2 regions of the Roseobacter cerffii genome follow, and region 2 is predicted to be linked to the other one. Evidence: riboswitches for the same ligand, from Rfam matches in the RefSeq annotation. Region 2 holds a riboswitch; the other holds the start of a gene.
What was found. A riboswitch is a leader RNA that binds a small molecule or an ion and turns the genes downstream of it on or off. The one in region 2 is predicted to bind cobalamin.

Region 1 (6,277 bases), 1.1 Mb from region 2:
ATCGCGGCCTCGTCGCAGGAGCAGGCGCAAGGCATCAAGGAGATCAACTCCGCGGTGAACGAACTCGATCACGTCACCCAGCAAAACGCAGCAATGTTCGAGGAGACCACCGCTGCCAGCCATGCGTTGACCCAGGAGACCAATGCACTCGTATCCGCGGTCGAGAGATTTCGGCTCGGGGATGGTGCGGCACCTGCCGCCACCGGCGAGGAGGCTGCCGCGCTGCGCAAGGCAGGCTGACACCTCTCTGTGAGCACGGAACGCCAGCCTGAACTCTTGTTCAGCGCGGTTCATGGTTGCGGTTGAGGGTGACCCGGCCTCGCGCGCTCGACAGAAGTGATCGACCGCAAAATCTGAAGATACCTCAAAAAAAGGGGTCGCGTCTCCCGCGACCCCACATGTCTTCAGAGCAAGCGGCTTACTGCACAGTCGATTTTGGCGCGGCGGCAACCGGCGCCTCGGGCGCTGCGTCATCAGTCTCTGGCGCTGCAGCCGTCTCATTCGGCAGCGATGGTGTTGACGCATCGGTCACCGCCCCATTTGCCACATTTGCAATGCCATTCTCGAGACTGATGCCAAGCTCCTTGCCCAGAGCCTGCATCGCCGGCATCTGCAGCGCCATACCCAAGACCGAGTCGAGGGCTTGGTTGACCGGGGTGCCGCCACCCGGAGCCATCTCGCCGCCAATACCACCCATACCGGTCACCTGGTGGATCTTGATCGAATCGATCTTCTCGGCGGGTTTGACCATCTCGGCGATGATCGCGGGCATCGCTTCCAACTGCGCCAGACGCACCTTCATCGCAATGATCTCGGCGCTCAATTCGTTTTCCGAATTGGCGATCGCCGTCTGGCCTTCCGCCGTTGCCAGCAGGTCGGTCCGCTTCGCTTCCGCGCGCACCTTCACCGCATCCGCATCCGCTTGCGCCTCTTCCAGCAGGGCCGCAGCGCGGTCGGTCGCGGCATCCTTCTCGGCTGCCGCCGCGAGCTGGATCGCCGTGGCCTTCCGCTCCGCTTCTTTCTGAGCCTCGATGATGGCAATGCGTTTCTGACGCTCCGCTTCAGCCACCGCACGTGCGGTCTCGATGGCCTCCGAGGCCTTCTTCGCCTCGGCCCGGGCCTGGTCGGCGGACGCGCGTGCCTGGCTTTCTTCCTCGGATTTGCGCGCGACGATGATCTGACGATCCTGATCGGCGACCTCCAACTCGCGCTCCTTGGCAATCTCCGCCTCGCGGATGGCGCGTTCGCGCTCGATCTCGGCCGCCCGCACCGCGCGCTCCCGCTCGATCCGCGCTTGCTCCTTGGCCTGGTCCGAGGCCTCCTGGCTGCGTGCGATTTCAGCCTGCTGCTTGGCCTTCAGGGTCTCAATCTCGCGGATTTGGTCGAGCGAGGCCTCCTCCTGTTCGCGATCAATGTTGTACTTAATCTTCTCCGCTTCCATCTCGGACCGCGCGACCGACACATCCGCCTCGGCGGTGATCTCGGCGCGCTTCTTGCGCGAGGTGGCAATCACCTCGGCGAGCTTCTGCATACCCACCGCGTTGAAGGCGTTGTTCTCATCCAGCGACTCAAAGGGTGTCTGGTCCAGCGCGGTGAGCGAGACCGCCTCCAACTCCAGACCGTTCTTCAACAGGTCTTCCGAGATCGCGTTCTGCACCTCCTGCACAAAGCTCGCACGGTTCTCGTGCAGCTCGTCCATCGTCATCTGCGCCGCAACAGCGCGCAGGCCATCGACCAGTTTGCCTTCGATCATCTCGCGCAGCTGATCCACATGGAAGGTCCGGTCCCCCAGCGTCTGCGCGGCGCGGGAGATTCCGTCTTCGGTTGCATTCACCGAGACGTAAAACTCTACGCCCACATCAACCCGCATCCGGTCCTTGGTGATCAATGATTGATCGTTGATACGCGCAACTTCGAGGCGCAGGGTCTTCATGTTGACCTTGGCGATCTCATGCAAGAAGGGGATGACGATCACACCGCCATCCATGATCACCTTGCGACCGCTGGAACCGGTACGGACAAGGCTCGTCTCGCGCGTGGCGCGCTTGTAAAGCCGGGCGGCGATCAGGCCGATGAAAAGAAGCAGGCCAACGACGACGGCTGCAATGGTCAGGATAGCGTTTAAGGGCATTCGAAACTCCTCTCGTTGAGAAAACTGGGTAAGTCTGGCGGGCGGTCAGATCACGAAGAACTGGTCGCCGCGTTTGCGGATCAGGGTGACATCGCTGCCTTGCGGAAAGACGCCGTCGTCATAAAGCGGCTCGACCCGCAGGTAGTGGGTGTTGCCAAAGCGATCCTTGATCTTGGCTTCGGCAGGCTTTCCGCGCGCGGCGGTGCCTTGCGTGATCGTACCACGATGCCCGCCCAGGAACCGACGGCGCATGGCGCTTGTCTCGGTTTTCGGCATGATTGCGGCCACCCAACCGGTGATAAACCGTGTCAGCGTCACCGCAGGGACCAGCGCTACGGCCGTCGCGACCAGCATGGGCACAGCGATCCCGAAGGCGCTCAAAACGACCGATTGCAGGACCAGGCCGGACAGGCCGAACATGGTCAGAAAGCAAACCAGCCATATTAGAAAGGGCACCTCGCCAACACCCAACCAGCCGAGGAGCCCCGACGGACCAGACACTTCGGTCTCGACCAAATCCGCCGCATCGGCGTCGATGTCGAGCGACAGATCGAAATCCGCATCCATATCCACATCGACATCGGGTGCATCAGCCCCGATCCCCAGGACACTGCTGCCGAGCAGAAGGCTCAGAATTTCCAGCAAAAACAGGGCCAAAACAATCGCTAGAGCACTTGCAAAGGGCAAGGACTGCGGGTTGAGAAATACGTCCAGCATAGTCATCCTTTCTGCTCTCACATAAGCACTTCTTCACGAAAATGTTAGAGATAAATGTGCATATGGTGAAATTTTATTCACTTTAGTTGAAACATTGCAGAAATTTGCCTATCTATGCCCGGTCATCTCACGCAATGCACCCTGGGGCGCCCCATGCCGGATTTCATGCGACGTCGAAGACTGGCGCGATTTCTTAATCGCAGCGCGGATCGCGTTGGCGATCTCGATCCGCCCGAACGGGGCTGGATTTCCACGTTGAGGCAGGCGCTGTCGATGTCGGCCGAGGATGTGGCCGCGCGCAAGGGGGTCAGCCGCAACGCCGTCTATCAGGCGGAACGCAGCGAAAAGGAAGGGTCGATCTCGCTCAAGCAGATGGACCGCCTCGCACGCGCCATGGGCGGGCGCTTCGTCTACGCCATCGTGCCGGACAAACCCGTCGAGGCGATCAAATACGATCAGGCGCTGCAAAAGGCGCGCCTGCAGTCACAGTCCGAGACCGGTTTTGACGATATGCCAACAGAAGAGCAGCAGGACTGGATCGAAGACTACGCCGCACAGCTCATGCAGGACATGCCGCCCGATTTCTGGTCTCTTCCGAAGTAACCCGTCTGACCGACGGCAACCTCCCCGAAACCCCACGTCGGGTTGCGCTTGACAAGGCGCGCCGATCTAAAGCAACTGCTTGGTGCGCTGGTGCTTGGGCTTGCCTGAGTGAAAAGGGAATGTGCAGCCGCGATCCGGCAAAGCACAGCCGCCCCCGCGACCGTGAACGGAAAGGGCTGCCAAGGCCACTGGAGCATCGCTCCGGGAAGGTGGGCAGACCGCAGGCAAATGCCGAGATTCGTGAGCCGGGAGACCTGCCAGCGCGATGCGAAAACCGGACGGGGTGTTCCGGTGACGAGACACGCGCCCAAGGGCCTCTCTCGCCATCTGACCCGCGTCCCATGACAGATGGGACATGGACTATGACAACCAAGGCAATTGAGCCTGCGCCACCACCAACCGAACTGCTGGTCTGCATCAAATGTCGGCGCGGGCAGGATATCCCCGAGGATGACCGCCGCCCGGGCCAGCGGCTCTATGACACGCTGGCCGCCAACACGCTGCCCGATGGCATCCGCCTCACCGCCGTGGAATGCCTGCAGAACTGCGACCATGGCTGCACCATCGCTCTGCGCGGCGGTGATCGCTGGACGTATATCTACGGAAACATCGATGAAGTGTCGCATCCGGACGTGCTGCTCGACGGGGCGGCGCGCTACAACGCCACGCAAGACGGTTTGATCCCGTGGCGCGAGCGCCCGGAGCACTTTAAACGCAACTGCATCGCGCGCATCCCGCCGCTGGAGACGACCCATGACTGATCTTGCAAAACTTCCCGTCACCGTGATCACCGGCTTTCTGGGTTCGGGCAAAACCACGCTGATCTCGCAGCTCATGCAGAACCCCGGCGGCAAGCGCCTAGCGGTCGTTGTGAACGAGTTTGGCGATGTGGGCGTCGATGGCGACATTCTGAAAAACTGCGCCATCCCCGATTGCCCGGCGGAAAACATCATGGAGCTGGCCAATGGCTGCATCTGCTGCACCGTGGCCGATGATTTCATCCCCACCATCGAGGCGCTCATGGCACTCGAGCCGCGCCCCGACCACATCCTAATCGAAACCTCAGGCTTGGCCCTGCCAAAGCCCTTGCTGAAAGCCTTCGACTGGCCGGATATCCGCTCCAAGATCACCGTCGATGGTGTGATCGCATTAGCCGATGCCGAGGCCGTGGCCTCTGGTCGTTTCGCCCCGGATGTGGCCGCTGTGGACAAGCAGCGCGAAGCCGACGAGAGCATCGACCACGAAACCCCGCTGTCCGAGGTCTTCGAAGACCAGATCTCCTGCGCCGACATCATCCTTCTGACCAAGCCTGATCTTGCAGGCCCAGACGGTGTGGCGAAGGCCAAAGCGATCATCGCTGCCGAAGCCCCGCGCCCACTGCCCGTGGTCGAGGTGGCTGAAGGCATGGTCGATCCCCGCGTGATCCTCGGGCTCGAGGCCGCCGCGGAAGACGATATGGACGCGCGACCCAGCCACCACGACGCCCCCCATGATCACGACCACGAGGACTTCGACAGCATTGTCGTCGACATCCCCGAACTCGCAGAGCCGGCGGACCTCGTCCGCGCCGTGGAAACCCTCGCCGACGCGCACAACATCCTGCGGGTGAAGGGCTATGCCGCCGTTGCGGGTAAACCGATGCGCCTGCTGGTCCAGGCGGTCGGCGCGCGGGTGCGGCATCAGTACGACCGCCCCTGGCAGCCGGGTGAGGCGCGGCAGGGCCGTCTCGTGGTCATCGCCGAACATGACGACATCAACCGCGCCACCATCGAAGCGGTGCTGGGCGTGCACGCGCCCGAACCCGCCGAGTAGGCCATGCACGTCGTCTTCCGCGAAAGCCACGGTCTGGAAGAGACCGAGACGCCCACCGATCTGGGGCAGACGCCCGCAGATCTGGTGGTGCTCTCGTTTTCCGACAGCGACCTGGGCGCTTTCGCGGAAGCCTGGCGGCGTGGCGGCGGGCCCGAAGGCAAGCTGCCCACGCTCCGCCTTGCCAATCTCGCCGCTCTGAAACACCCGCTCTCCGTCGACACCTATGTGGAGCAAACGCTGGAGGGCGCGAAAGGTATCCTCATTCGCCTCATCGGCGGCGTACCTTATTGGTCCTACGGGCTGCAGCAGGTGCGTGCGTTGGCGGAGCGCAAAGGCATTGCGCTCGCCGTACTGCCCGCCGATGGACGCATGGACACGCGGCTTGACGACCATGCGACCCTGCCGGTCTCGACCCTGCGCCGCCTGTCGCATCTCTGCGACACCGGCGGTGTGGTAGCGGCGCAAGCGGCACTGGCACAAATGGCGCTGGCCGCCGGGCTCTACGCTGGGCCCGTTCGCGGCGCCAAGTCCCTGCCGCTGGTTGGCACCTGGACGCCTGAGCATGGGGTGACCTGCCCGGTTCTGATGCAGACCGCGACCGAAAAACCGCGGCTGCTCATCACCTTCTACCGCTCTTACCTCGTCGCCGCCGACCTTGCTCCAATTGAGGCGCTGTTCGCTGCCTTCCGCGCGCGGGGCTACGATGTGCTCGGTCTCTTTGCCCCGTCGCTCAAAGCTCCAGAAGCAGCAGGCTGGCTCCGTCGCCAAGCGGCCACCCTCACACCCGCGGCCATCGTCAACGCCACCGCCTTCAGTGGCAAAGGTGAGGGCGGCACCTCGCCCCTCGACGCAGGCCAAGTGCCGGTGTTCCAAGTGGCGCTCGCTACCTCGACACAAGAGGCCTGGGCCGAGGCCGAGCGCGGCCTATCGCCTGCCGACCTCGCCATGCATGTGGTGCTGCCCGAAGTCGATGGTCGGATCATGGCTGGCGTCGCTTCATTCAAGCAGCCCGGC
Region 2 (6,277 bases):
GACCGGTGCTTTCCTTCGATTTCCCCTTCGCGCAATGAAAGCCCTTCAGGAAACACTCCATGTAACCGCGTTGATTTCCCCTAAGTGTCTCGGTCCGTTGTATTCTTTCTTGCTCGCACTCTCGAATTTTTGCCGTGGTCTGTTTGGGGGGAAGGAACCTCGCGTGTTGTATGGGCTATAAGTAAGACACCCGGCGTGGACCGGCTCGCAGGGACGGCTTGCACCACCCATCGAGCCTTTTGCCGGACGAACCCCCGCACCCCGGGCGGCCACGCTAGAAGCGGCGACGCCCCAGTAGCCAGACGAAGAACACGCCGCCGACGAGGCCGGTGACGATGCCAATGGGGATGTCTTCGGGGGCCATCACCGTGCGCGCAGCGATGTCAGCCCAGAGCAGGAAGATTGCGCCCACGAGCGCGGAGGCGGGCAGAACGCGGATGTAGTCGCCCCCCACGAGCATGCGCACGATATGCGGCACCATGAGGCCAACGAAACCGATGATGCCGGAGAAGGCCACCATCACGCCGGTGATCAAGGCGCCGACGACGAAGACAAGCAGCCGGAAGCGTGCAGCGGGGATGCCGAGGGTAGAGGCGGTCTCGTCGCCGACGGTCATCGCGTTCAGCGCGGCGGCGCGACTGAGCAGCCAGGCGCCGCAGGCCAGAAGCACCACCAGAGGATAGATCAGCTGGCTCCATTGCGCGAGGCCGAGACCACCGAGCATCCAGAACACCACCGTATGGGTGGCGCGGGGATCGCCGAGAAAGATCAGCACATTCGCGCCGGCCATCACGATGAAAGAGACCGCAACGCCAGCCAGGACCAGCCGGTCGGCGCTGACGGCATCTGCAATTCGTGAGACGCCAAGCACGATGGCGGTCGCCATGAGGGCGCCCAAGAACGCGAGAAACGGAACGGTGAGCAGCCCGAAGAAGAGCCCGGTGTGCAGCAACGCAAGGATGGCGCCAAAGGCACCGCCTGATGAGATACCAAGGAGGTGCGGATCCGCCAGAGGGTTGCGCGTGACGGCCTGCAGGCTTGCGCCGACCAGCGCGAGCCCCGCGCCCACCATCATTGCGAGCAAGGCGCGGGGAAAGCGGATGTCCCAGACGATGGCCTCGCGCCCCTGGCTCCAGGTCTGATCAACGAGGCCGGGCGACAGCTTGTTCAGCAGGACGCCCCACACCGTGCCGGTGGGCACCGACACCGCCCCCACGGAAATCGCTATCGAGAGCGACACAAGAAGCAGGGCCAGCCCGCCGAGCGGCAACGCCGCCTGCCTGAAGAGGCGCGGTGCGCGGCGGTGGCCAGCCGTGCTGTCCGTCATGGTGTCATTCGCCCCAGAACGCCCGCGCGAGGGTCTTGACGGCCTGGATGTTGCGGGGGCCAGGTGTGGCTTCGACGTATTCCAGCGTGACGAAGCGGTCGTTCTTGACAGCGTCAAGATCCGCGAAAGCGGGGTTCGACATCATGAAGGCGCGCTTCTGTTCGGCGGTCACCTCGCCGTAGTTCACGATCACGATGACTTCCGGGTTCCGCTCGACCACTTCTTCCCATGTGACGGTGGCCCAGCTTTTCTCGAAATCATCCATGACGTTGACCCCACCGGCGGCCTCGATCAGCGCGGTGGGCATGGCGTAGCGGCCCGCGGTGAAGGGCGCGTCTTCGCCGCTGTCATAAACGAAGACACGCAGGGGCGCGCCGGTGTCGAGAAGGTCCGTAAAGCTGGCAAGTTCGGCACGATAGCCATCGACCAGCGCCGTGGCACGGGCTTCGATGTTGAAGATGCGACCGAGGTTCATCAGATCCGCATACATATCCTCGATGCTGGCCTTGTCCTTCTGCATGATATGGGTGCAGCTCTCGGTGAGCTCGTAGACCTTGATGCCGAAGGGCTCCAGCGTCTCGGGCGTGACCTCGCCACCGACTTTCATGCCATAGTTCCAGCCGGCGAAGAAGAAATCCGCGTCCGCCCCCACAAGCACCTCCTTGGAGGGGTACTTGGCCGAGAGTTCGGGCAGTTCGTCGATGCCAGCGCGCATCTCCTCGTCGAGCGTTTTCCAACCCGAGATGCCGGTGTAGCCCACCATGCGGTCGGCAAGGCCGAGCACCAGCATCATCTCGGTCAGGTTCACGTCGTTCGAAATCGCCCGCTCGGGTGGGGCGTCGAAGGTGACGGACCGGTTACAGCTTTGCACGGTGGTTTCTGCCGAGGCTGTGCCTGCGGCGAGCAACAGGGCGGTCACGCCCAGGAAGGGGGACTTCATAGCAAGGTCCTTTCGTCATGCAGGTGGAATGTGAGGTGGTCGGTGTCGCTGGGCGCGAGACGTTCGCGCCTGGCCTGGATCTGGAATGCGCCGGAGACGGCGGTTTCGGAGAGCACGGTTTCGGGGGTGCCGAAGCCGAGGGCGTGACCGGACTTCAGCAGGAGAATGTCATCGCAGACACCCGCTGCGATGTTCAGATCGTGCAGCGACGTGACAATCGTCAGAGGCAAATCGCGGATCAGCTCCAGCACTTCCAACTGGTGGCGGATATCGAGGTGGTTTGTGGGTTCGTCAAGGATCAGCAAGCGAGGCTCCTGCGCCAGGGCCCGGGCAACCATCACGCGTTGGCGTTCGCCGCCAGAGAGCGTGCCGAGATGGCGGTCTGCGAACCCCGCGAGGCTCAACCGATCGAGCGCCGCGTCAATCTTTTTCGCCTCTTGCGCACCGCCGCTGCTGCCGAACCCTTGGCGGTAAGGCACTCGCCCGAGGGCGACGATTTCCCGCACAGTGAGCGCAAAATCCGTCGGTTGCTCCTGCAGCACCGCAGCGACCCGCTTTGCCACCATGCGGGGTGGCAGATGCCAGATGTCATCACCATCGACGCGCACCGTGCCGCTCCCCGGACGCTGGAAGCGGTAGAGCATCCGCAAAAGCGTGGTCTTGCCAGCGCCGTTGGGGCCCATGACCCCGAGCACGCGCCCCGCGCCCACATGAAAGCTCAACGGGTGCAGCGCCGGGCCGCGCATGCGCGCCGGTGTCCAGGAGAGGTCGGTGACGTCGAGGCGCGCGGCGCTCACGAGGCGCGCACTTTGCAGTCTTCGATGGCAAGTACCGCGGCGGGCACACGGGCGAGCGTGGTGGTGCGGAGCTTTCCGGGGCGATCGACCGAGGAGCACCAGCCATCCTGAAGGGCGCCGTACTGATGCGCAAAGTGGATCAGATCATCAATGTCCGTGTCCGGGTCGATGTCGCCGAAGAGATAGGTCGCCTTGCGTGTGCCGTGATAGGCGACGGTGCAGGGGCGGTCGCAGCCTGCCATGCAGGCGACGCCGGAAATCTCGAAGCTGTCCGACACCGCGTCTCCCGCAGCCGCGATGGCGGCCCGCAGTCGTTCTATCAGCTCATAGCCCGGGCGGCACGCTGACCCTTTGTGGCGGCACGACGTGCAGATTGTGATCCGGTGCTCTCGTGGCTCGTCCATCGGCGTCTCCATCTCCGGGGAGGGTGCGCCGAACAGAGGTATATGTGCACGGGGTTGGCCGTGGTTTCATCATAAGCTCCTGACCAGGCACCCCGCCTGCATCGAGTTGAAATACAGACGCAGCACTGCGCCCGTGATGGCAGGTCTCCTGACTTGCGGGTCGTCGCTCTCCCGAACCTTCCCGGGTTGGTGGCCCAGTGGTCCTGTCGGGGTCGCTCGCCGCTCACAGTTGCGGGGGCAGTCGCGGACTTGGCGCATGTGGTGGCGCCGCACCGCGTTCCCTTTTCATCTCTTTGGCCTTTGGCCGTTGAGAACCATCGCCCTTGACCAAATCGCCCTTGACCGGTGCGGTCAAGGGACAAAGCGACACGAACCGCTGAATTGAACGAAAAGGGGGGACGCGTCTTCAGGTTTGGCCGTGGTCGCCTCGGTTTCAGAGCACCCAGTCGCGCGAGACCGAGATGGCGCAGGTTGCGGGCGGGCGGCTCCTATCGGCGCGCCCCCCCTTCCTTGGCGTCATGTCCCGCTTTCCATCACCCGCAGGGCCTTCGCAAAGAAGTCAGCTGCGCCGAAGTTGCCGGATTTGAGCGCAAGTGCGACAGGGGCGGCCTCTCCAACGGTCAGTACCGGAACGCCGGGGTCGATCTCTGGGCCCAGCGTCATCGCGGATGCACCCATCGCTGCGGCGACGGATTGCGCCACCGCGCCCGAGGTCTCCCCACCCGCAACCACCAGCCTGCGATAGCCGGACCGAACGAGTGTGCGCGCGGTGTCGGCGAAGAGCGCGTCAAGCGTCGCGGCGAGTGTCTCGCTGCCGAACTTGGCCTGCATCGCGTTGACCTTGGCCGGTGTGGCCGAGGAGTAGGCGAGCGGTGCGCGCCCTGTGTTTTCCGCAAAGAACCCCAGCAGTGTCTCGACAGTGATGTCACCGGCCATGACGCCTTCTACGTCAATGGCGAGAGTTGGATGCGCCTTCGCATGTGCCGCGACCTGGCCGCGAGTGGCGCCCGAGCATGACCCAGCGAGGATCGCTTCGGGGCCGGATACGCCTGTGTAGGCCGTTGGTGCGCGGTCGACTATGCCCGCTCCGATCACGTTGCGGGGCAGGCCTCGCGCAATGCCCGACCCGCCGGTCACCAGCGGTGCATCCTTGAGCGCTGCGCCCAAATCCATGAGGTTGTCGTCGGAAATCGCGTCGGCGACGAGAAACCGGTGGTCCGATGCCTCGAGCGCTGTCCTGATCGCTGCGGGGCCCTGCGCGACCACCTCGAGTGGCAGATGGCCGATGCTTTCGGTCGTTTGAAACTGGAGCCAGCGCCGGATGTCCGGATCGGTCATCGGGGTCAGAGGGTGATGCTCCATCCCGGATTGGTTCAGCAGCCTGTCGTGTACGAAGAGGTGGCCTTGATAGACTGTGCGCCCGGTTGCGGGGAAGGCGGGGCAGAAAACCACCTGCTGTGCATCGAGCGCCCGGGCCAGCGCTTCGGCGACGGGACCGATATTGCCCTCCTGTGTCGAGTCGAAGGTCGAGCAATACTTGAACACGATCTGCTTGCAGCCTTGGGCGAGCAGCCAATCGAGCGCGGCGAGGCTGTCGCGGACCGCAGCCTCGCGCGTTGCCGTCCGGCTCTTAAGCGAAATCACCCCAGCTTCGATCTGATCCGGCGCCGACCCGTCGGGAATGCCGGCAAACTGCGCGGTCCGGAGCCCGCCGTCCGGGGCTACGCCCTGCGCGAGCGTGTTCGCGATGTCGCTCGCCCCGGTGAAATCATCCGCGATCACGCCGATTTGCATTTGCCAAGCCTTTGTCTTTGCGTATCCACCCGCCGCCGCATCTCGGCGATGGCGGCGTCCGGGCTCGTCAAGACGGGCAGGGGTGTCTGCTTGCGAACCGCATCCGTGGCACCCGCCATGGAAAACTGGGCGAGCAGGATGACATCGGCCTCGGAGATCGTAGCTGCGGTATCGGCGATCAGCCGGTCGTGCGTGTCGTTGTCGCCCGCGCGTTTCGCCTCGAAGGCGCCCTCGGCGAAGTAGGGCGTCATCAGAGCATCACTGCCCCGCAGGGCGGCGGCCTGGCGAAACTCTTGCGCCATGCCCGCCGCTGCGGGCGGGAATGTGTAGATCATCGCCACGCGCGCGCCATGGGTGAAGGCAGCGTCGAACATCGCTTCATTGGGCTTCATGACCGGAACCCTGCACGCCTCGGCGGCGTCTTCGATGGCCTGCCCAAAGGCGGAACAGGTGAAAAGGATGCCGTCGGCGCCCGCGTTTTCCGCATATCTCGCCAGGCCGACGATGCGGTCCCACAGCGCGAGGGAGAGCTCCTCTGACTTTTGCCGATCCACCGAGAGACCCTCTTCGAGGATCGTCACGGTTTCCGCATCTGGCCAGAGGGACTTGGCGGCGCTCTCAATCGGGTCAATGGCGACTCGGGCTGCATGGATCAGGGTCAGTCTCGGGGGCGGTGTCATCGTGGCTCGCATGGTCTTGCGTTTTGCGTGAGCTTTTCCGTTCAGGCGATGCGTCAGGCCGCGACCGCCTCAGCGGCGACGGCCTCGGCCACGTGGCGACCAAAGGCGTCTGTGTTCACGGTGCCGCCGAGATCGCGGGTGCGTTTGGCGGGGTCGTCTATGGTGCGGTCGACCGCGTCGGCGACGGCTTGACCGGCCTTCATCAGAGATTGGATGCCGCGCTGCTCGCCAAGCCAGATCAGCATCATCGCCGCCGAAAGGATCAGCGAGGTGGGGTTGGCCACATTCTGGCCCGCGATATCGGGGGCCGAGCCGTGTTGGGCTTGCGCGCAGCA

Region 1: it holds a riboswitch for cobalamin, as region 2 does, so the genes downstream of both, ACVC7O_RS01940 (DUF1636 family protein) here and ACVC7O_RS07495 (DUF1636 family protein) in region 2, are expected to answer to the same signal.

What each region holds. Positions count from the first base shown of each region.
Region 1 covers NZ_CM135757.1:398,670-404,946, forward strand. Annotated here, with positions in the region: gene ACVC7O_RS01920 (methyl-accepting chemotaxis protein) at 1-240, shown strand, start outside; gene ACVC7O_RS01925 (flotillin family protein) at 419-2,131, opposite strand; gene ACVC7O_RS01930 (YqiJ family protein) at 2,177-2,848, opposite strand; gene ACVC7O_RS01935 (helix-turn-helix domain-containing protein) at 3,002-3,451, shown strand; cobalamin riboswitch at 3,523-3,727, shown strand; gene ACVC7O_RS01940 (DUF1636 family protein) at 3,814-4,212, shown strand; gene cobW (cobalamin biosynthesis protein CobW) at 4,205-5,263, shown strand; gene cobN (cobaltochelatase subunit CobN) at 5,267-6,277, shown strand, end outside.
Region 2 covers NZ_CM135757.1:1,523,711-1,529,987, forward strand. Annotated here, with positions in the region: gene ACVC7O_RS07480 (FecCD family ABC transporter permease) at 275-1,327, opposite strand; gene ACVC7O_RS07485 (ABC transporter substrate-binding protein) at 1,332-2,267, opposite strand; gene ACVC7O_RS07490 (ABC transporter ATP-binding protein) at 2,264-3,064, opposite strand; gene ACVC7O_RS07495 (DUF1636 family protein) at 3,061-3,468, opposite strand; cobalamin riboswitch at 3,590-3,802, opposite strand; gene otnK (3-oxo-tetronate kinase) at 3,985-5,262, opposite strand; gene ACVC7O_RS07505 (aspartate/glutamate racemase family protein) at 5,247-5,942, opposite strand; gene ACVC7O_RS07510 (isocitrate/isopropylmalate dehydrogenase family protein) at 5,996-6,277, opposite strand, start outside.